Regions from separate parts of the Ornithinibacillus proteolyticus genome, predicted to be linked through region 2. Evidence: a T-box and tRNA genes for the amino acid it is inferred to sense, from the RefSeq annotation. Region 2 holds a T-box; the other holds one or more tRNA genes.
What was found. A T-box is a leader RNA that pairs with one kind of tRNA and senses whether it is charged. The one in region 2 lies ahead of serS (serine--tRNA ligase), so its partner is inferred to be a tRNA-Ser.

Region 1: it encodes a tRNA-Ser, which carries the amino acid that the T-box ahead of serS (serine--tRNA ligase) is inferred to sense. The anticodon was not compared.

The regions. Positions count from the first base shown of each region.
Region 1 is NZ_JBCPXV010000003.1:52,260-63,943, forward strand. It holds gene AAIB49_RS02825 (spore germination protein) at 1-20, opposite strand, end outside; gene AAIB49_RS02830 (rhomboid family intramembrane serine protease) at 534-2,078, opposite strand; gene AAIB49_RS02835 (hypothetical protein) at 2,210-2,407, opposite strand; gene AAIB49_RS02840 (5-formyltetrahydrofolate cyclo-ligase) at 2,466-3,023, opposite strand; gene rpmG (50S ribosomal protein L33) at 3,109-3,258, opposite strand; gene AAIB49_RS02850 (hypothetical protein) at 3,434-3,643, shown strand; gene AAIB49_RS02855 (hypothetical protein) at 3,667-4,239, shown strand; gene phoU (phosphate signaling complex protein PhoU) at 4,285-4,944, opposite strand; gene AAIB49_RS02865 (peptidoglycan D,D-transpeptidase FtsI family protein) at 5,083-7,227, opposite strand; gene AAIB49_RS02870 (MFS transporter) at 7,299-8,573, opposite strand; gene sodA (superoxide dismutase SodA) at 8,697-9,308, opposite strand; tRNA gene AAIB49_RS02880 (tRNA-Phe) at 9,475-9,550, opposite strand; tRNA gene AAIB49_RS02885 (tRNA-Ser) at 9,899-9,991, opposite strand; tRNA gene AAIB49_RS02890 (tRNA-Ile) at 10,000-10,076, opposite strand; tRNA gene AAIB49_RS02895 (tRNA-His) at 10,086-10,161, opposite strand; tRNA gene AAIB49_RS02900 (tRNA-Met) at 10,188-10,264, opposite strand; tRNA gene AAIB49_RS02905 (tRNA-Asn) at 10,272-10,346, opposite strand; gene AAIB49_RS02910 (Na/Pi cotransporter family protein) at 10,574-11,684, opposite strand, start outside.
Region 2 is NZ_JBCPXV010000030.1:2,953-14,636, reverse strand. It holds gene gyrB (DNA topoisomerase (ATP-hydrolyzing) subunit B) at 1-1,791, shown strand, start outside; gene gyrA (DNA gyrase subunit A) at 1,898-4,399, shown strand; gene AAIB49_RS13750 (HD-GYP domain-containing protein) at 4,470-5,558, shown strand; gene AAIB49_RS13745 (YaaC family protein) at 5,569-6,525, opposite strand; gene guaB (IMP dehydrogenase) at 6,715-8,190, shown strand; gene AAIB49_RS13735 (D-alanyl-D-alanine carboxypeptidase family protein) at 8,533-9,867, shown strand; T-box leader at 10,021-10,237, shown strand; gene serS (serine--tRNA ligase) at 10,284-11,558, shown strand.

The DNA of each region.
Region 1 (11,684 bases), on a different contig from region 2:
GGTTGTTTGTCGTTTTCCATAGTTCCTCCATGAAAACCATTGATAAGAATAGTTTTCGCTTGCCATGCAATTCTATTCATAACGGCCCTCATACTTACCTGTACACGAGGACATGGAGAAACTATAATTGTTAGGTTGATTTGGATAGATTCATCCAAAATAGAATCTAACGTTTCTTATACACTTTGTATGCCCTTTATACGCAGAAGAGGCTGGGACAAAACAAAAAAAAAAGTAATAAAAAACGAACAATCACTATCATTACCCGGAAATATACGGAGACTCCTGTGGGAGGACAGGGCACTGCCTGAGACCCCGGAAGAGCTTTAGCTCTGAGGAGGCTCACCAGCCGCCCACGGACGCGTAGTATATTTCCGGGGCGGGTCTGATGCGCTAACTCTAATGTTCGGTTTATCCTTTGTTAGAAATAGTTTTGTCTCATCCTCTTCCTGTACACCCTCTCTCTCCGGAGGCTATGTACAGGGAAGAAGCTATAGAAACGGGTATTCCATATTAATCCTATAAGCAGGAAATTAATCTTTTGAGAGTTTTTCATACATTTCCTTAATTTTATCATCTGTTGGACTTGCTTGATAAGCTGCTTCAATCATCTCTCCTGCACGTTCATCCCCTATTTGATCATACAGAATTGCCAAGTTGTAATACGCCTCTGGTACATCACTTGGTTTATCTAATAGTTGGATGCATTTTTCTAAATCGGCAATTGCTGAATCAATTTCGTTTAAGTGGATATACGCATAAGAACGTTGAAATAAAAACATAGCTTCAAATTCCTCGGGATTTTCCAATCCTTTAGTAGCACTTGTTACAACATCTTCATACCGTTCTTCCTGGATTGATTGCTCCATATTTTGGAGGAGATAGATAGGATTCGCTTCATTCTGATGCATTCCATATATAAACATTCCGATGCACAGTGCAACATAAATAACTAAGGCACCAAGCTGCAATGGAACATTTTTTTTCTTTGGAAAATGTACGATACCAGCTACTATAAAACCAGCAACTAATCCTCCCATATGTGCCGAAACATCTAACTGTGGCATAGCAAATCCTAATAAAATGTTAATGCCTAACAGAATCAAGATATCTCTGCCAATTGTTTGTAGAAAAATACGTCGATGAAATAAGCCAAAATATATAAACGCACCAAATAATCCATACAAAGCTCCAGATGCTCCAGCGGATAAGTTAGTTACAAAGGTAAAACTAGCGATACCCCCACCTATTCCTGCAAGCATATAGATAACGAAAAATCTTGCAGAACCAAATATCCTCTCTGCTAAAGAACCAAAAAAATAAAGGAATAACATATTGGAGGCAAAGTGTAAGAGGCCAATGTGTAAAAACATGGAGGAAATAATCCGCCACCATTCCCCATCCATAATTAACGGGTTATATTTTGCCCCATATTCCATCAATGTAACATTATTTTGACTACCTCCATTTAATTCTAATAAAAGAAAGAAAATAGCATTTATCGCAATAAGAAAATACGTAATAAACGGCTTTCCATAATTAAAAACATTACGCTCTTGTTTTTGTTTTTCCTGAACTTTATGAAACAATTCAACTTTATATTGCTGAGTAGTTGTTTCCATCAGCTCCTCACTTATAAGATCTTCATCGTTTGTAAACGTGACTCCAATATTCTGTCCTAATCTATTTCGTTCTGTTTCTATTTCATCCCCAGATAAGTAATATATCTTCATTTGAATCGGATTTTTATCCTGAACCGTCAATGGTTTTTTCAGTATTTCCCAGCTGTCAATTGGTGAATGTGGGGAAATATAAACATTATGTATTTGAATATCTTTACCTTTTAACAATTTTCTCAGTGCACCAGCCTTTTGAAATACGATGCCGATGTCTTTCTTGAGATGGTTTTTCCAATCAAATCCGTTCGCAGATAACCGAACTACTGTAGAGGTCTTATTTTCATACTTCTCTAACCATATTTCCTCCACTTTATTGTTAAGGTATAACACATCATAACGATGTTCCTTAACCAATTGCTGGGCTATTGAGTACATTAGATAAATTTCGTTGTGCTCCATTCTTTCCCCTCCCCTTACATCATATCAAATTCAACGAATAAATGCTGAATCTAAAATTTGCCTCTATTTATCGTTCTAGTCGTTGATTATATGTTATGACAAAAAAAGAAGCTGTATAAAACCAGCTCCTTTTACGTGGTTGAATCGGTTGATTCCTTGAAAAAGCTTGGGAGAATATTCTTCCGGATAGATGGTAAATTCATGGATATGGAAACAGCTATTTTTCTTAAGAAACTCACCGCTAACATGGCGTTCATGATCTTATAGCGCCATTTATAAACGACAGAAATCATGGTTATAAATATTGTTAATATCATCAATACTCTCATCTAAACACCCCTTCAAAACTGTGGTGTTTATAGTCTTATCCTTCTAGTCAAAAATATTCTATTTAATCAACCCATGCTCAGATAACAAATGCTTTACTGCAATATCATGCGCTTCAACCGATATCCTTTCCACAAGTTGTATATTACTCAGGATAGCAATGGTATTACCTTGATAGGAAGCTAAAAATCGGTCATAGTACCCGCCTCCAAATCCAATTCGAAACCCATGTGAATCAAATACTACCCCTGGAACTAAAATTAGATCCATTTGATGCTTGGAAAGGAATTTTTCTTCAATTGGCTTAGGTTCTAAAAGATTGGAATACACGGTTTCTAACTCTGAGAAGCTATGTAATCGATAGAAGGCCATTTCTTTCTCCTCTGGATAGCATTTCGGAACAGCCATTACTTTTCCCTGTCTCCAGCCCTCTTCAATGATTTCTTTTGTATCCCATTCAAATCCCCTTGATATAGTGACACCAATAATATTGGCTTCCTTCCAGTAGTCAGATTGGAATAAGTTGGTTTGAAGTTTTTTCTCTATCTGGTTTCTTTCCTGGTCAGTTATAGCTTGCAGACGTTGAATGACTTGTTTACGGAGTTGTTCTTTTTGCATGAATCACATCTCCTACTTTTGTCGTATTTAGTAGAAAAAAAGCTTGCTCCTAGCCATTGGTAAGAGCAAGCTTTTCCGTGAATCATTATTTTGTTTCACGGTGTAAAGTATGTTTTTTAAGACGTGGACAATATTTCATAAGCTCAATACGCTCAGGATTCGTACGCTTATTTTTTGTTGTAATGTAATTACGATCTCCCGTTTCAGTACAAGCTAAAGTAATGTTTACGCGCATGTTTTTCCCTCCAAACTTATAGTAAACTTGCATTAATCGCATCTATTAGTTCTTTTCAGACTTATTAATAATAGCAGATGTTTAGCAATCAATCAAGTACATGGAAAAAATTTATGGTTCCCTCGTGTCGAAATGTGTGATATAACTAATAATGTATATGAATGGAGGTTATAGAATGATTATTGCGGGAGTAACCATTGTTGTTGTTGCTGTTGTACTATTTGTACTTTCCTTTTTCTTAAATGACCGCTTTGAGAAAATTGAAAGTGAATTAGAGCAACTATCCATTTCGACAATGCAAGATACGTATCAGCTTAAGAAAAAAGTAAAAGTATTAGAAGAAGAATTACTTACAGAAGATTATCAAGAAACTGATGTTAATTAATCTATTAAAGTAAGGTGGAAAATATGAAGCAGACCATACGTGCATTTGCAGTAGGACTATGTACAGCAGCAATCATTATGCTAGTAGTCTCTTATTTTTCAGATGGCTCGAGTCAAGATTTATCTGACATGCCAATTGAAGATGTATTAAAACATGTAAAAGAACAAGGATATCATGTACTATCTGAAGAGGATTACATATCCTTATCCATGAACCACAAAGTGGAAAAGGAAGAAACCGAGAATTCTTCAGAGTCAGAAGAAGCTAATGAGAACGACAAAGAGGAAGCTAGTGATGAAGAGAAATCCGATGAAAGTGCTAGCGATTCAGACGAAAGTTCTTCTGAGGAATCTTCTAATAATGAGCCAGAAGAGGAACAAGAAGAAGCGGTTAAATCATATACGTTAACTATAGAATCCGGTATGCCATCCTCTGCGATTAGTAATCAACTTGAGGAGAATGGGATTATCGATAATGCAAGAGATTTCAGTAACTATTTAGAAGATAAGGGCTATGCTAATCGAGTTCAACTTGGTGAATTCACGCTGACTAGTGATATGAGTCATTACGAAATAGCAGAAGCACTAACTAGATAAAAGGAAGAGGATTTTAGGTATTAGCCTAATTCCTCTTCCTTTTCTTTAATCATTTAGATCTACTATTTCGCCTTTAACCAGAAATAAAATACTTTCCCCGATATTTGTAATATGATCCGCAAAACGTTCAATATATCGAGCACTGAAAGCGATTTGCATTACATATTGAACCTCTTCGGAGTTGATGGCCGTTTTACTCAACATATCCGTCACTACTTGTTTATAATGTTTATCTACTTTATCATCCATCTGTGCCAATTTGTGTGCAACGGTAATATCTTCTTGTTGAAATGCCATGATCGCTGTATCTAACATTGCTAAAGCAGTATCACGCATCGTCTTTAATTCCTTTGGTAGTTCTTCTAAATAGTGATCTCCTAAGCGTATCGTTGCTTTTGCTATATTCTTAGCATTATCACCCATCCGTTCTATATCGGTGACCACTCGTAACGCAATAATTAAACGTCTTAGATCAGTTGCAACGGGTTGTTGCTTAGCAATTAATAGAATTGCTTTATCATTAATTGCTGCTTCTTCTTTATCAATTACTTTATCATCTTCTACAACTTGTTTTGCTAGCTCTATATCTTGATTAAATAACGCATCCATACATTTAATTAATGCATTTTTAGCCAAATTTGCTAATTGGATGATATCTTGATTCAGTGTATCAATCTCGGAATGGAACTGTCCCCTACTAAGCATAAAATCGCTCTCCCCTAATTAAAGTACACCTATCATAGTCCTTCAATATAAAGGCTATATTAACTATATGTAAAGTTATTGTAAAAAATGTTTCCATGATAAAAACCCTAAGACTTTGGTACTGTCTTAGGGTCTGTGTTATTCGCTTTGATCTTCTTCTATTTCATCATTTTCAGTTGCTGAATTTTCATCGTTTGTACCTTTATCGCGTTGCTCTTTAAGTGTAAAATAAGCCTCCATTATTCTACGAGTAATATTTTGGTTAATTTGGTAATCCGTATTTGTATCTAAGTTGGGTACAATTACTGATAAGGCAATCTCAGGATTATCATATGGAGCATATGCTACCATCGTTAGATTAATGGTTTTGTATAACGTACCGTTTATCGTAATATCATTCTGAGCTGTACCAGTTTTCCCGGCTGCTTTAAAATTAGTGCCTCTAAAATAGCTATATGACGTCCCACCTGGCTCCTGATATACTTGACGGAAGCCTTCTTGAACTCTTGCAATTAGACTGTCATCCATTACGATTTTATTTAATACTTTTGGATTTACACTTTTATAAATGGATCCCATGTTCTCATCATTCGTCGATGGATTACGAACTTCCTTCAAGAAATGTGGTTGTACACGGTAACCACCATTAGCAATAGTAGACACATATTGAGCAAGCTGCATGGCACTAAACGTATCATACTGACCAATCGCATAGTCCATTAGTAAGCCGGCTTCTTTTTTAGGTCCCGTATAGCCAGTTGTTTCATTTGGATAATCAACACCGGTTTCTACACCTAAGCCGAATTGTTTAAAATAATTTCTCATTTGTTCAAATGCAGCCGGATCAAAACTAATCTTCTTATTTTCGTAATAATTATATTCTCCACCCATTTTCATCGCTATATAGAACATGTATACGTTGGAAGAACGTCTAAGCGCATCTAAATCATTAACATGTCCTAAATTTGTCCAAGAACCCTTTTGTGGGGTTCCGAGGATTTTAATTGGTGTATCATATACGCTATTGCCAGGACTGATAACACCTGATTCATATCCTGCAAGGACGGTAGCCCCTTTAACAGTGGATCCAGGTCGATAGCCGTCCGTCATTGTTCGAAAGGCTGAATCTACAATTTCATCTTGCTCAATCACACTAGTTTCTGGATCATCTAAATAACTCTGACCAGCAACTGATAATAACTCACCAGTATGTGGATTCATCACTACCGCTAAAGCATGTTGAAGGTATTTATTTTTCCCACCTTGTGTAGCAGCTTTAAGTTCTGATCTTAGTATTTCATCTACCATTTCTTGAAATTCCATGTCAATACTAAGAACTAAGTCCTTACCACTTTCACCAGGTACCACTACTTCCGAATCAAGAATGACACCACTTTTACTCATCGTATATTTAACCTGTTCTTTCCTACCTCTTAACAGGTCTTCATATTGCTTTTCTAATCCAGTATCACCAACTCGATCATTACGATTATAGCCCTTGGCTAAATAGGTATCAATCGATTCGGCCGGTATCCCCTCTTTTTCGGTTGTCACATTTCCTAAAAGATTTCGTAAAGTTTGTTCAAAAGGATATTCACGTACCCAATCTGTTGTGGCATTAATACCAGGTAAGGACGCTAAGTGTTCTGCAACTTTTGCATATTCCTCCGGCGTCACATTTTCACTTTTTACAATTTGAGGTGATAATGAATAGGCACGGTCAAGCTCTTTTTTAATGAGGATAATTTCAAGATCCTGCTCAGTAAGATCTTCATATTCTTCTTCCGTGATTCGCTTAAGTACCGTATTATATTGTTCCGCTGGATCCATTTCAGCAGCTTCCTCTGTAGTTAACTTCTCCTTTACCTCTTCATCATGTAAAAGGTACCAATACTCTTTTTTATCCCGTTCAGTTATTCTGTTAATTTGTTTTTTTCTTTTTTCAGGATCCGGGTCGAACATATCAATATATTTCGAAAGTTCCTGTGCAACCTTCAACCGATCATTTGCCTGTACACCTTTAGGTGGCGTATACGTAATGGCATACATCGGCTTGTTTTTTACTATTACATTGTAGTTCCGATCATATATCTCTCCACGCGGTACCGGTATCTTCGTTATATCTTCTGTTGTTTTATTTATTTCTTCCTGAAAGCTTTCCCCATTAAGTATCTGGACTATTCCAAGCTGTAAAATAAGCACCGCAAACAATAAAAATACTATAAAAAATAATATATTTAATCGAAAGGGAAGTTGGGCTTTTTGTTTTTTTTCCTTCTTCATATTTCTCCCCCATTATAAGCAAAATTTAGATTCTCTCTATCTCTATATTATAGCATTAATGATTGAAAAATTTAACGGTTTTTTTCATCAGTCACCTGATCTTTTATGAGTACGTCCTTTTTGTTTGAACTAGTTAAATAAATATTTCTGCCATAGAGATAAACACCTAAGTGCATAGCCCCAAATACAACAAGTAGAATAGGAATTATTTTCTCTGTTTCAAATATGGTGATACTTAAGATGAAGGTCATAATAGAGATAACTCGGCCAATATTCGTAAATAATTCTCTAACTACGATATATTCAATGCGTAATTCGCCTGCTTTCCATGCCTTTCCAATGACATCATATGTCATGGATGCATAGGGTACATTTACAATAGGGTATGCAATACCAATAATAATACCGTAGATGATTAACGTACTATAGCTAGCATGGATTAAAATAACGAATAATGCGAGGTATAGCATCAAACTACCAATCAGGATAGCCTTTTTACGCTTGGAAGGCTTTATAAATTTCGTAGCTAGAAAATAAAAAACAAAGGAAAAACCAGAGAAGCACAGATTAAACATACCAAGTGAAAGTTCACTTTGTGTCACGATATATACCCAGATAGTAATGACAAATAGGAAAATTCCCTCACGTAATCCCTGAAATAAATGAGCCTTCAGTATTCGATCCCAATTTTTATTATGATTCTTCTCTATAACGACACGCTTAAATAGATAATCACCTTTTGCAGGTCTTCTAATCAAAAAGAAGCTACAGGCTACCGCACAAATGAATAAAATGAAGGAAGCTGTAAATATAGTACTATACCCAATATTAGCTGGCATCTTGGAAATAATAAATCCAGCTGTAATTGGACCAATCATGCCACCTAAAGATTGTAAAACACCTAAAAAACCGTTAAAAAGATCCCGAGTCTCCGGTTCAGTAATCTCAAATGTTAGTACATTAAACGCTAACCAATAAAAGCCATAACCAATACCTAATAAACTTCCTAATAATAGGTTAAAATATGCTGCTTTCTCTCCTATCATAAGTACCGTTAAAAAAAACAACGATAAAAATATAACACCTAATCTTAAAACAATGACGCGATCCACCTTTTTCGCTATTTTTCCAGCTACTATAAAGGTAATCGGTTGAAACACAAAGATAGCAAGATTATAAAAGGCTATCGTGTAATAATTTCCTTCTGCTTGCTTCCATAAGTAAATATTTACAAATGTATTGGATAAATATATACCTAATGAATATAGTCCACCTATTACTAATAATAGGATCAAATCTCGATTGATTTCTGTTTTGCCGAAAACAAATTGTAAGCTTTTATGCATAGTGAATTGCCCCTTTTCTCTCTTTCCTTAGTGTGAGCAATTCAAATAGAGATATACGAAAAGAAAAAAGGATGTCACAAAGAGACTTATCTCTCTGTGACATCCTATTATCTATAAAAAACATTATTTAGCTTCACTGTAGTTTTTCGCAACTTGATCCCAGTTAACAACGTTCCAGAATGCTGAAACATAGTCAGGACGTTTGTTTTGGTAGTTTAAGTAGTAAGCATGCTCCCAAACATCAAGACCTAATACTGGTGTTTTCCCTTCCATTAAAGGAGAATCTTGGTTTGGAGTACTTGTTACTTCTAGTTCACCATTGTTTACTACTAACCATGCCCAACCTGAACCAAAGCGAGTTTTTGCAGCATTTTCAAATTCCTCTTTGAATTTTTCAAAGCTACCAAATTTAGCATTAATCTTGTCAGCTAGTTCACCAGTTGGTTCTCCACCACCATTTGGAGAAAGAACTTTCCAGAATAAGCTATGGTTATGGTGACCTCCACCATTGTTACGTACAGCAGTACGGATGCTTTCTGGTACTGCATCCAGATTGCTAATTAACTCTTCAAGGGATTTACCTGCTAAATCGGATTTTCCTTCAAGCGCAGCATTTAAGTTTGTAACATAAGTATTATGATGCTTTGTATGATGGATGTTCATTGTTTCTTTATCAATAGTTGGCTCTAATGCATCATATGCATAAGGTAATTCTGGTAATTCAAATTTTGCCATAATGAAATCCTCCTTCAATAATCTATTAGTTAGGGATAAAATACCCTTCACATGAAAGATTATCAGAGGTTTCCAGTTCTTGCAAATTATTTGCCCTTGTAACGTTATCTGTTGAGGAGATAGAAAAAAACCCAATAAAAAAAACAAGCGATTTGCTTGTACAAAATGGTGGCTTGGGACGGAATCGAACCGCCGACACATGGATTTTCAGTCCATTGCTCTACCGACTGAGCTACCAAGCCTTGCTATATTTCATAAAAAAACATAATAAAATTTTCTTGCCATGTTTTGACCCCTGCATCTTCTAGATTATTCAAGGATGTTTATGCTTCGGGGTTACTCGTAGGTTATTCGGTGGGTGTGTTGCTCGTTGCTCTACCGACTGAGCTACCAAGCCTTGCTATATTTCATAAAAAAACACAATAAAATTTTCTTGCCATGTTTTGACCCCTGCATCTTCTAGATTATTCAAAGATGTTTATGCTTCGGGGTTACTCGTAGTTAATTCGGTGGATGTGTTGCTCGTTGCTCTACCGATTGAGCTACCAAGCCTTACGCTATGATGTAAAAAAAGTATCATTGATTATGTATGGAGGAGGTAGAGGGATTCGAACCCCCGCGCGGTTTGACCCGCCTGTCGGTTTTCAAGACCGATCCCTTCAGCCAGACTTGGGTATACCTCCGAGTTATATGGTGGACCCTGCAGGACTCGAACCTGCGACCGATCGGTTATGAGCCGATAGCTCTAACCAACTGAGCTAAGGGTCCTTCGTTATATGGGGCGACCGGTGGGAATCGAACCCACGAGTGCCGGAGCCACAATCCGGTGCGTTAACCACTTCGCCACGGCCGCCATGATGTTTAAACTAAGATAAGTAATGGTAGCGGCGGAGGGGATCGAACCCACGACCTCACGGGTATGAACCGTACGCTCTCGCCAGCTGAGCTACGCCGCCATGTTGTTGGCTCCACAGGTAGGATTCGAACCTACGACCGATCGGTTAACAGCCGATTGCTCTACCACTGAGCTACTGTGGAAAATTATCAATCTTGTAAGTAAGAAGAAGATGTCTTCTCTTTAAGTGGCACGAGATATAATATAACATGTTCAATCTTTCGTGTCAACTATTATTCTAATTTAATTTATGTAAATCTTACTTTCTGTCGAAAACGACAATAATTACTATATCACCTTTATATAAAAATAGCAACAAAAATTTACAAAAAAAATAAAAAGAGAGGAAAAAACCTCTCTCTTTATATATTTAATGGTCCTCTAACACCGCTTCTGCAATGTTAACTGCATGATCACCGATACGTTCTAAGTTCGATATAATATCAACAAAGACGATACCTGCTGATACAGAACAATCCCCTTCATTCATACGGATAATATGCTTTTTACGATAGCTTCGTTCCATTTTGTCGATTTGATCCTCTTTTTGAACAACTGCCAATGCCTCTTCACGATTCCCCGTATCAAGCGCCTTAATCGCTTGCTTAACGGTTGACATGGTTAAGTCAAACATATTATTTAAATCCTCTTGTGCCCTATCCGTAATCACTACTTTATTAGATATTTTATAATCAATTAACTCCACTACATTTTCAAAATGGTCGCCAATTCGTTCAATATCTCGCACTGTATCCATTAATACCGTGTGCTTTGCACTTTCAAATTCAGACAATGAACCACCAGAAATGTCAATAAGATAATCGGTTATACTTCGATCTAAACTGTTTAGTGCGCCTTCAATCTGTAAAGCCATTTCAGCATGTTTCGTTTGGTTCGTTGATAAATACAAGCTTGTCTCTTCCATGCCTTGATATGCATATTCACCCATCCGAACTATTTCAGCCTTTGCTTGGTCAAGTGCTAGTGCTGAAGATTGTTGAATGAAAATCGGGTCTAAATGCTTCGGTTTGTACTCGATTGTAGTATCCTTTCCTGGTACAAGCTTCGTTACCATCCATGCTAGTAAGCCAATGAATGGGAACTGAACTATTGTATTTAGTATATTAAAGCTACCATGTGCAAAAGCAATGGTCATTTCAGCGTTTAACATCAGTTTCTCTTGTAAAAACATCACATATTGTGTGAATGGATGTAGTAATAATAAAAAGACAGTCGTACCTACTAAGTTAAAGATGACATGTACTGCAGCTGCACGGCGAGCAGCAACAGTAGCACCTAAAGATGCTATAACAGCTGTAATAGTTGTCCCAATATTATCACCAAAAAGGACTGGTAATGCAGCATCTAATCGGATGGCTCCTTCAGAATAAAGCCCCTGCAAAATACCAATTGTCGCACTAGAGCTTTGGACGATAACAGTAAACAGTACCCCAATAACAACCCCTAATACGGAATGCTCA
Region 2 (11,684 bases):
TTAGTTTGGGAAATCGTTGATAACAGTATTGATGAAGCATTAGCAGGCTATTGTGATCATATCCAAGTCATTATCGAAGAGGATAACAGTATTACAGTAAAAGATAATGGCCGTGGAATTCCAGTCGATATTCAAAAAAAGACAGGTAAACCAGCAGTTGAAGTCATCATGACAGTACTCCATGCCGGTGGTAAATTCGGCGGTGGCGGATATAAAGTGTCTGGTGGACTACATGGTGTAGGTGCTTCCGTAGTAAATGCACTATCAACTAATTTAGAAGTATATGTCCATCGTGATGGGAAAATTCACTATATCGGATTTGAACGTGGTGTACCGACTAATGAACTTCAGATAGTTGGGGAGACCGATCACACTGGTACGACCACACACTTTAAACCAGACCCAGAAATCTTTACAGAAACGACTACGTATGATTTAGACACGCTCGTACAACGTGTACGTGAGCTTGCTTTCTTGAATAAAGGTATTCGTATCACCATTGAGGACAAACGTACGGGAGAAGAGCCACAGTCCTTCCATTATGAGGGTGGTATTAGTGAGTATGTGGAATATATCAACCGTAATAAAGAGGTACTACATGAGCCTTTCTATGCAGAAGGTGAAGATCAAGGGATAAGTGTTGAAGTATCGGTTCAATACAACGAAGGCTTTAATAGCAGCATTTACTCTTTTGCGAATAATATTCATACGTATGAAGGCGGTACACATGAGTCTGGCTTTAAGACAGGCCTAACCCGTGTCATTAATGATTATGCTCGAAAAAATGGTCTTATGAAGGAAAATGAGCCTAATTTAACTGGGGATGATGTACGCGAAGGAATTACCGCAATCGTTTCCGTTAAACACCCAGATCCACAGTTTGAAGGGCAAACGAAAACGAAGCTAGGAAATAGCGAGGTTCGTGCGATTACAGACTCGATCTTTAGTGAGTTATTTTCTACGTTTTTACTTGAAAATCCATCTGTTGGTAAAACCATTGTAGAAAAAGGATTAATGGCTTCCCGTGCACGTGCTGCTGCGAAAAAAGCACGAGATTTAACGAGAAGAAAAAGTGCCCTTGAAATTTCGAATTTACCAGGTAAGCTTGCTGACTGTTCATCGAAGGATGCTTCCATTAGTGAACTATATATCGTAGAGGGTGACTCTGCGGGTGGATCGGCAAAACAAGGTAGAGATAGACATTTCCAAGCAATTTTACCGTTACGAGGTAAAATCTTAAACGTGGAAAAAGCGCGTTTAGACCGTATTTTATCTAATCTGGAAGTACGTTCTATGATTACGGCGATGGGAACCGGTATTGGCGATGACTTTGATATCACAAAAGCAAGATATCAAAAAATCGTCATTATGACCGATGCCGATGTTGATGGTGCACATATACGAACATTACTATTAACATTTTTCTACCGTTTTATGCGTCCATTAATTGAACATGGCTATATTTATATCGCCCAACCACCTCTTTACAAGGTCCAACAAGGTAAGGCTGTACATTATGCGTATAATGATGCTGAGATGGATAGGATTTTAAGAGAATTACCAGAGGTGCCAAAACCTGGTATCCAACGTTACAAAGGTCTTGGTGAGATGAATGCCGAACAGCTTTGGGAAACAACGATGGATCCAAACAACCGTACCTTGCTACAGGTGGAGTTAAAAGACGCGATTGAAGCGGATCAGGTATTTGATATGTTGATGGGTGATAAAGTAGAACCTAGACGTCAGTTCATTGAAGAGAATGCTCAATACGTGAAAAACTTGGATATTTAAGCTAGCTAAATAAAATGTAATAGAATTCGGAAACCGATTCATTCGGTTTCCATAAATGTCTAAAACGATATAGATGGTCTAGACATTATCAGGAGGTTTTTAATCGATGGCGGATCAGGAACGTCAAAGCGTAAAAGAAATAAATATAAGCCAAGAAGTGCGGACATCCTTTTTAGATTATGCGATGAGTGTAATTGTTGCACGTGCATTGCCTGATGTACGTGATGGAATGAAGCCTGTACACCGAAGAATATTATATGCGATGAATGATTTAGGAATGCATTCCGATAAAGCATATAAAAAATCTGCACGTATTGTTGGAGAAGTAATTGGTAAGTATCACCCGCATGGTGACTCTGCTGTTTACGAAGCGATGGTACGTATGGCACAGCCATTTAGTTATCGTTACCCATTAGTGGATGGGCATGGTAACTTCGGTTCTGTCGATGGTGACTCAGCTGCTGCAATGCGTTATACCGAAGCGAGAATGTCAAAGATATCGATGGAGCTACTGCGTGATATTAATAAAGACACCATTGATTATCAAGATAACTATGATGGTTCCGAACGAGAGCCAGCAGTCTTCCCTTCTCGTTTTCCAAACCTATTAGTGAATGGAGCATCAGGGATTGCCGTTGGGATGGCTACTAATATTCCGCCACATAATCTAGGCGAAACGATTGATGCCGTTTTAGCCGTGAGTAAGGATCCAGAAATCACCATTGATGAGATTATGGAAAATTACTTACCAGGACCGGACTTCCCTACTGCTGGGATTATTTTAGGACGAAGTGGTATTCGTAGAGCCTATGAAACTGGTAAAGGCTCGGTTACGGTTCGCGCTAAAGTGGAAATAGAAGAACAAGCAAATGGTAAATCGACTATTCTCGTAACAGAGCTACCATACCAAGTAAACAAAGCGAAGCTAATTGAAAAAATTGCTGAGTTAGTTCGTGATAAGCGGATTGAAGGAATTACCGACCTACGTGATGAATCCGATCGTAATGGTATGCGTATTGTGATGGAGTTACGTCGTGATGTTAATGCGAATGTATTACTAAACAACCTGTACAAATATACGTCATTACAAACTACTTTTGGGGTCAATACATTAGCACTTGTAAACGGTATTCCAAAGGTATTAAATATTAAAGAATGTCTGATTCATTATTTAGACCATCAAAAAGTAATCATTCGACGCCGTACGGAATTTGAATTACGAAAAGCAGAAGCAAGAGCTCATATTTTAGAAGGTCTACGTATTGCCTTAGATCACTTGGATGAAGTGATTGCTTTAATCCGTAATTCCAAAACGGCAGATGTTGCTCGTGAAGGCTTAATGACACGCTTTAGCTTAACTGAAAAACAAGCACAAGCAATCCTAGACATGAGATTACAACGCTTAACTGGTTTAGAGCGTGAAAAGATAGAAAATGAATACAATGAGTTACAAAAGCTCATTCAAGAATTAAGGGCTGTTCTAGCGGATGAAGAAAAAGTATTAGAAATTATCCGTGAAGAATTAACCGAAATCAAAGAGAAATATGGTGATGATCGCCGAACTGAAATTACCGTTGGTGGCTCTGATTTCTTTGAGGATGAAGATTTAATTCCGGAAGAAAATATCGTGATTACCCTAACCCATAAAGGCTATATTAAACGCCTACCTTCTTCCACCTACCGTGTTCAAAAGCGTGGTGGCCGTGGAATCCAGGGAATGGGTACGAATGAGGATGACTTTGTGGAGCATCTTGTATCAACATCCACCCATGATACGATTTTATTCTTTACGAATAAAGGGAAGGTATACAAGGTAAAAGGATACGAAATTCCGGAATATAGCCGAACTGCAAAAGGATTACCAATTATTAACCTCCTTCAAATTGAAAAAGAAGAATGGATTAATGCGGTCATCTCTGTTAGCGAATTTAGTGAGGACCTAAACTTCTTCTTCACGACGAAGCAAGGGATTTCAAAACGGACTAGCCTATCGCAATTTGCTAATATTCGTAAAGGCGGTCTAATCGCACTTGGTTTACGTGATGATGACGAACTAATCTCTGTCCGTTTAACAGATGGAACGAAGGATATTATGATTGCTACGAAGGAAGGCTATTTAATTCGCTTCCCTGAAGATCAGGTAAGACTTATGGGTAGAACTGCTACGGGTGTTCGTGGTATCTCCTTACGTGACGATGATGAAGTAGTTTCGATGGAAATACTAGAAGAAGGCTTACAAATTCTACATGTTACGAATAAAGGTATCGGAAAACGTACACCAGAAGACCAATACCGTATTACCAATCGTGGTGGTAAAGGGATCTTCACAGCGAAAATATCCGAAGAAACTGGTCATATTGTCTCTGTACAAGCAGTTACCGGTGATGAAGATATTATGTTAATTACAGCAGCTGGTGTGTTAATCCGTATTCCAGTAGAAGGAATATCACAAACAGGAAGAAACACACGCGGTGTTCGTCTAATCCGTTTACAAGAAGGCGAAGAAGTAGCAACGGTAGCGAAGATTGATAAGGATGAAGAAGAGTTAGAGGCTCCTAATGAAGAAGAAGCAAATGTTTCAGGAGAAGCTAGTTCAGAAGATGAATAATAGATAAAAATGAGGTGACGAAGAAATAACTCTCCTTCGTCACCAATATTCATCAAAGGGAGGGAATAACATGCGTGTTACACCAACTCAAATAGTTCCTGGTTGTATTCTCTTACGTGAGGTTAGAGGGAAAACAAACCGTCCAATTATCCCCCAAAATACCGTATTAGATGAAAAGCATATTAAGATATTACATAAATTTTTAATTAAACAGGTTGATGTTTCGGAACGGCTGAAGGATGGTACACCATTTAAGCCCAAGACCACGGATGAACAAGTGGAATCACCTAGTCCAACATCAAACCACCTTGCACCACTGTTATCTTTTAAAGAACATTACCTGCATGTCGTAGCAGAATACAAGAAGCTGTATCATTCTTGGTGTAATAGTATCCCTATTGATAGCTTGGCAGTTCGGAATCTAATTTTACCGTTAATTGACCGAATGGACGATATTGGTTCCGAAATATATACTCTCCATCAGTATGCGAATAAAAAGGATTATTTTTTCCACCACAGTGTCGCTGTGTCCATTCTTAGTGCTTATTTAGGCAAGAAGATGGGGTATCAAAAAGGAGAATGGTATCAAATTGGAATGGCTGGATTATTATGCGATGCGGGCATGGCAAAATTAGATACCTATTCCATCTATAAAGAAGGCGAATTGACAAAAGAGGAAATCAAAGAGATGCGAAAACACCCAACCTACTCTTATCGTATGTTGGAACAGATTTCGACATTCCCTTATACCGTGAAATTAGCAGTTCTTCAGCACCATGAGCGAATAGATGGAAGCGGATACCCTTTAGGCTTATCGCAAGAAAAAATTCACGGCTTTGCTAGAATTATTGCCGTATGTGATATGTACCATGCGATGACAAGTGAACGGGTATATCGAAAGAAGCAATCACCATTTAAAGTGATTGAAGCATTACAACAGGATCAATTTAGCAAGCTAGATCCTCGCGTCGTTCAAGTCTTCGTCGATGCTATTGCTAATTTTTCTATTGGAACGAGAATTGTCCTATCGAATGAACAGGTTGGGGAGATTGTCTTTATTGATCAAAAACAACCTACTAGACCGATTATTCGATTAGACAATGGAGAAATCATTACGTTAAGCAATCATCATAATTTGCATATTAAGGAAATAGTATAGAGGGAGCAGCTTATTGCCCCTCTATTTTCTTATGAAGATATTCCCCAATTAAGAGTGGAATCTTCTTCTGGGTAATCGTTAAAAAGCTTGAGATGAATGGATAATCCACATCCGGCTTCGTTGCTAATAATTCTCCCCACCATTCTGCTTCATAACGGGATAGCATACTAAGATTGTATAAAAGCAAATAGTGTACCATTATTTCCGATAGTGGAAAAAAGAGCTGTCGATCAGTAGGGAGATAGATCATGCCATCCAGGTCCATTTGAAAAGGGCTTACGGTTGGGATAAGGGTGTCTGTTAAGTGGAGCGTAATCGATTCGGAATCTATCTGGCTTTCCTGAAAAGACAGATAATCCTTCAACCGCTTGATTAACGCATTTTCTGTCATATGATAATGATCGCAAACTTCTTTTGGGATACGGATTAATCTATCTCCCCTTTTCCCGATTGGAATCAAGCTTTGATCCTGTTCTAACGCAAAGTAGTTGATTAGCTCTGGAATAAGGCTAAATAAGCTTCTCATCGTCATTTTTTCAAACGGCAGCTGTTTGATTCCGAAGAGATGCTGTGAAAAGTATGGAAATAATCCTTTATGCTGTACCTTAACCTCATCCTCTAAAAAGCTATAGTCCTTCTTTTTCCGCTTTCTAGCTGATACACCGTGTGCTAGCACAGAGGTAGATTCAGGATACTCCGGTCTTTTCGTTAGCAAGCATGCTTTTAATAAATGGGCCATCCCATAAAAGAACATGACAGGTTTTAATACTAAATCAAGCTGTTCACCTGCACGATAGTATTCTTTTCCATGGTTTAAGCAATACATAAAGACATTACAATTTTCGTAGCTTTTCCGCTCAGCATCGACATCTTCTAAAGGCAGGTAGCAAAGATATAAATATTTCTGGGCGGTTTGCTGTGATTGTAAATACGTGTAAAACGACTGAATATCTTCCGAAAAACGCATAAAATACTTCCTCTTTTTTGATAGAAAAATTTGAAAATATGAACATTAAATTAACAGCAATCTCTTATTGAAATTATGATTCGGTTGGCGTATTGTATATAACAATAGATATACGTATTAGCTTTCCCAGAGTTAGATATAATATTCTTTTACCTTTGTTTTCACTACTAAATTGAAGGAGGATTTTATATGAGAAAGGATAAGTTTCAGAAAGAAGGATTAACATTTGATGATGTTCTATTACTTCCTGCTAAGTCAGAGGTTCTACCACGTGAGGTAGATGTCAGTACGGTTTTAACCAAGAATATCAAGCTAAATGCGCCTTTAATTAGTGCTGGAATGGATACCGTGACCGAAGCAACAATGGCAATTGCAATGGCTAGACAGGGCGGCTTAGGAATCATTCATAAGAACATGTCGATTGAAGAGCAAGCAGAACAAGTTGATCGTGTAAAACGCTCTGAAAGTGGTGTTATAACCAATCCATTCTTCCTAACACCAGATCATCAAGTATTCGACGCAGAACATTTAATGGGGAAATATCGCATTTCCGGTGTACCGGTAGTCAATAGTGAAACAGAACAGAAGCTTGTTGGTATCATTACGAACCGTGATTTACGTTTTATCCAAGACTACTCTATTAAAATTTCTGAGGTCATGACTAGTGAAAACCTCGTAACTGCTTCCGTTGGAACGACATTAGATGAAGCAGGAAAAATCCTTCAGCAATATAAAATTGAAAAATTACCTCTAGTAGATGAACATGGTATTTTAAAAGGATTAATTACCATTAAAGATATTGAAAAAGTAATTGAGTTTCCAAACGCTGCCAAGGATGCACAAGGTCGTTTATTAGTTGGTGCAGCTGTAGGGGTTACAGGAGATTCCGTGAAACGAATCGAAGCACTAGTTCAGGCTGGTGTGGATGTCGTAGTTATCGATACAGCACATGGTCATTCTCAAGGTGTATTAGACCAATTGAGAAAAATCCGAAATGCTTATCCAGAACTGGATATTATTGCGGGGAATGTTGCAACAGCAGAAGGAACGAAAGCATTAATTGAAGCAGGTGCAACTATTGTAAAAGTTGGAATTGGTCCTGGCTCGATTTGTACGACAAGAGTTGTTGCAGGTGTCGGCGTTCCTCAGATTACAGCAGTTTATGATTGTGCAGAAGCAGCAGCAGAATATGGTGTTCCAGTCATTGCAGATGGTGGAATTAAATATTCTGGTGATATTACAAAGGCTATTGCAGCAGGAGCACATGCGGTAATGCTTGGAAGTATGTTTGCAGGGGTATCTGAAAGCCCTGGTGAAACGGAAATCTATCAAGGTAGAAGATATAAAGTATACCGTGGTATGGGATCTGTAGGCGCGATGAAAGCAGGCTCAAAGGATCGTTACTTCCAAGAATCTGCCGATGCGAAAAAACTAGTACCAGAGGGCATTGAAGGAAGAGTGGCCTATAAAGGACCACTTGCAGATACCATTCATCAATTACTAGGCGGATTACGTTCCGGTATGGGTTATTGTGGAACACCGACAATAGACCAACTACGCAATGAAGGACAATTCATCCGCATTACCAATGCTGGCCTAACAGAAAGTCATCCACATGATGTTCAAATTACAAAAGAAGCACCGAATTATTCCTTGAAAGGGTAATTTTGGAAGGGAATAGGCTGAAAAAATAATCTTACCTATGAAAAAACCAAACTGATATTGTAATTCTCTCTTAGAATTCAATTAAGTTCGGTTTTTTCTTTTGGGGATAGGAATGTAGCAATCAAAGCGGTTTAGCTTTGGGTACGCTATGCATTCCTCATTAGTTCCTAGAAGCATGAGCTAGCAACTCTAGTAATTGGTAAAAATTACGCATAAGTAAAACTACCTATTTACGACAGAATAAGCGAGATGAGGGTTTATATAATAGCTAAATTTATGATAAAATAGGAAAGGTGTTCTATAAAAATAAAAGCATTGAAATATAGGGTGGAGGTCACAACATTGAAACAGATCTATTCAAAATTATTAATGGTGTCTCTAGCAATTCTAGTAGCCATGACATCATTTATAGCACAACCTACGAATATACAAGCTCAAGAATTAGAATTAGATGCTGAATCAGCTATTTTAGTTGATGCGGATACAGGGAAAGTTCTTTATGCCAAAGACCCTGATATTGCCCTTCCACCAGCAAGTATGACAAAGATTATGACGGAATATCTTGTTTTGGAAGCGATTGAAAATGGGGAAATCACATGGGAAACAACAACACAAATTAGTGATTACGCATATAGCATCTCAGCTAACCCTGAGTTTTCTGGTATTGGTCTAACACAAGATAAACCGTATACCGTAAAGGAATTATATGAAGCAATGGCCATCTTCTCTGATAATGGGACAACCATTGCCCTTGCTGAACTAGTATCTGGTTCTGAAGGTGAATTTGTAAAACGAATGAATCAAAAGGCAGAAGAAATGGGCCTTCCTGATTTCCAATTTGTTAACTCTACTGGATTAGATAATAGCTCGCTTGGAGATAACTATCCAGAAGGTACGGATCCAAACGGAACAGACATGCTTTCCGCTCGTTCTCTAGCATTGTTAGCTTATAACTTGATTAATGATTATCCACACGCACTAGAGATTTCTAGTCGTATCGAGACAGAATTTGAGGGATATAAAGTAGAGAACTTGAACTGGATGCTGCCACATGAAGCAACATACCTGAAGCAGTTCCACTATGAAGGAATCGATGGATTAAAGACAGGTTACACTGGCCTAGCAGGTTATACGTTCACTGGTACTGCAGAACGTGACGGAAGAAGATTGATTACTGTTGTCATGCGTACAGATAGTAAGGAAGCTCGATTTGAGCAGACTGCTAGATTAATGGATTATGGTTTCGGCCAATTTGAAAATAAAGAACTATTTGCTGCTGGCTATCAGCTGAAGGATAAAGAAACAATTCCTGTAGCAAAAGGGAAAGAAGATCAAGTCGCAGTCTCTATTGGTGAAGGAATCTCCCTTCCAATTAAAAAAGGAGACGAAGAGCTGTATAAATTAGAATACAACATCGATGAAGGCAAGCTAAATGAAGCTGGCGAATTAGTAGCACCAGTTGAAAAAGGCGATAAAATCGGTACAGCACAACTAGTATTTACTGGTGATAATGATTATGGCTATATCACGAATACTACTAATCTATCAGTAGATTTAATCGCAGACGAGTCAGTTGAGAAATCTAACTGGTTCATGCTAGCACTAGGTGCAGTCGGCGACTTCTTCAGCGGAATCTTCTCCTCTGTTGTCGATATGGTTAAAGGCTGGTTTTCTTAAGAAAGAATAATGTGTAATTATGTTCACTCGTCATAATCAACTATGGCGAGTGAATTTTTTTAATGAATTATGGTTAACTAAAACAGTCTAAGAATAAAACTTGCACTTTTTACAAAAATTAGCTAATATAATGATTAACTAAAAAATGAACTTAGAAAAGTTATGATAGGAAATAGTAACAGTAATATTTTCCAAAGAGAGTCGATGGTTGGTGCGAATCGATGAAAATCTGCTGTGAATCCATCCTTGAACTGGTTTACCGAAATAATAGTAAGTAAACCCGGTTACGTACCGTTAACACGACTAGAGCCGGAAGAGATTACTCTTCAACAAGGGTGGCAACGCGGGAATATAAACTCTCGTCCCTATTTTTGGGATGAGGGTTTTTTTGTATTTAATAAAAGGAGGAAATGCACATGTTAGACATGAAGTATTTACGCAATAATTTTGAAGAAGTAAAAGGAAAGCTGCAGCATCGCGGTGAAGACCTATCTGAGCTAGACCGCTTTGGTGAACTAGACGAACGTCGTCGTGAATTAATTACCAAGACTGAGGCACTTAAGGCACAACGAAATGAAGTAACGAAGCAAATCTCACAGCTGAAAAAGGAAAAAAAGGATGCTGATGAAGCAATTAAAGAAATGCGTCAAGTTGGTGACCAAATAAAAGAATACGATGATGAATTAAGAGAGATTGAAGAAACATTACAAACAATCATGCTATCTATTCCTAATATTCCACATGAAAGTGTGCCAGTTGGTGAAAGTGAAGATGATAATATAGAAGCTCGTAAATGGGGAGAAGTACCAGCATTTCAATTTGAAGCACAACCACACTGGGATATTGCAACAAATTTAGATATTCTTGATTTTGAACGAGCTGGAAAAGTAACTGGAAGCCGCTTTGTATTCTATAAAGGTCTTGGAGCTAGACTAGAGCGTGCATTATGGAGCTTTATGATGGATTTACATGCCGATGAGCATGGTTATGTCGAAATGCTCCCTCCAACCATCGTCAATCGTAGTAGCATGACAGGAACTGGTCAGCTGCCTAAATTTGAAGAGGATGCGTTTAAATTAGAAGGCTGGGATTATTTCATGGTACCAACTGCTGAAGTACCGGTGACAAACTATCATCGCGAAGAAATCCTTCGTGTAGAAGACCTACCGACTAAATATGTTGCGTTTAGTGGAAGCTTCCGTTCTGAAGCGGGTTCTGCTGGTCGTGATACACGTGGTTTAATCCGTCAGCACCAATTTAATAAAGTAGAGTTGGTTCAATTTGTTAAACCAGAGGACTCTTATGAAGCATTAGAGGAACTAACCGGACATGCAGAAAAAGTACTCAAGCTTCTGCAATTACCATATCGTGTCATGAGCATGTGTACTGGTGACTTAGGCTTTACCGCTGCGAAGAAATATGATCTTGAGGTTTGGATTCCTAGCCAAGATACCTACCGTGAAATTTCTTCTTGCTCTAATTTTGAAGATTTCCAAGCAAGACGCGCTGGCATTCGTTTCAGAAGAGAAGCAAATGGTAAGCCAGAATTCGTTCATACCTTAAACGGTTCAGGTCTTGCAATTGGCCGTACGATAGCAGCAATCTTAGAAAATTACCAACAAGAAGACGGTTCTGTCAAAGTGCCAGAAGTACTGGTTCCTTATATGGGTGGAGTAGAATTTATTAAATAAAGGGATTGGAGCTGTCTAGGTTGGGAAAATCTAGTAATGGAGGATGATTTCGATATCTACTGGTTAGTAGATATCCTTCCTCTATTAGAGAGGAAATGCCTAGAATAAACGGCCTAAACAGCTCCA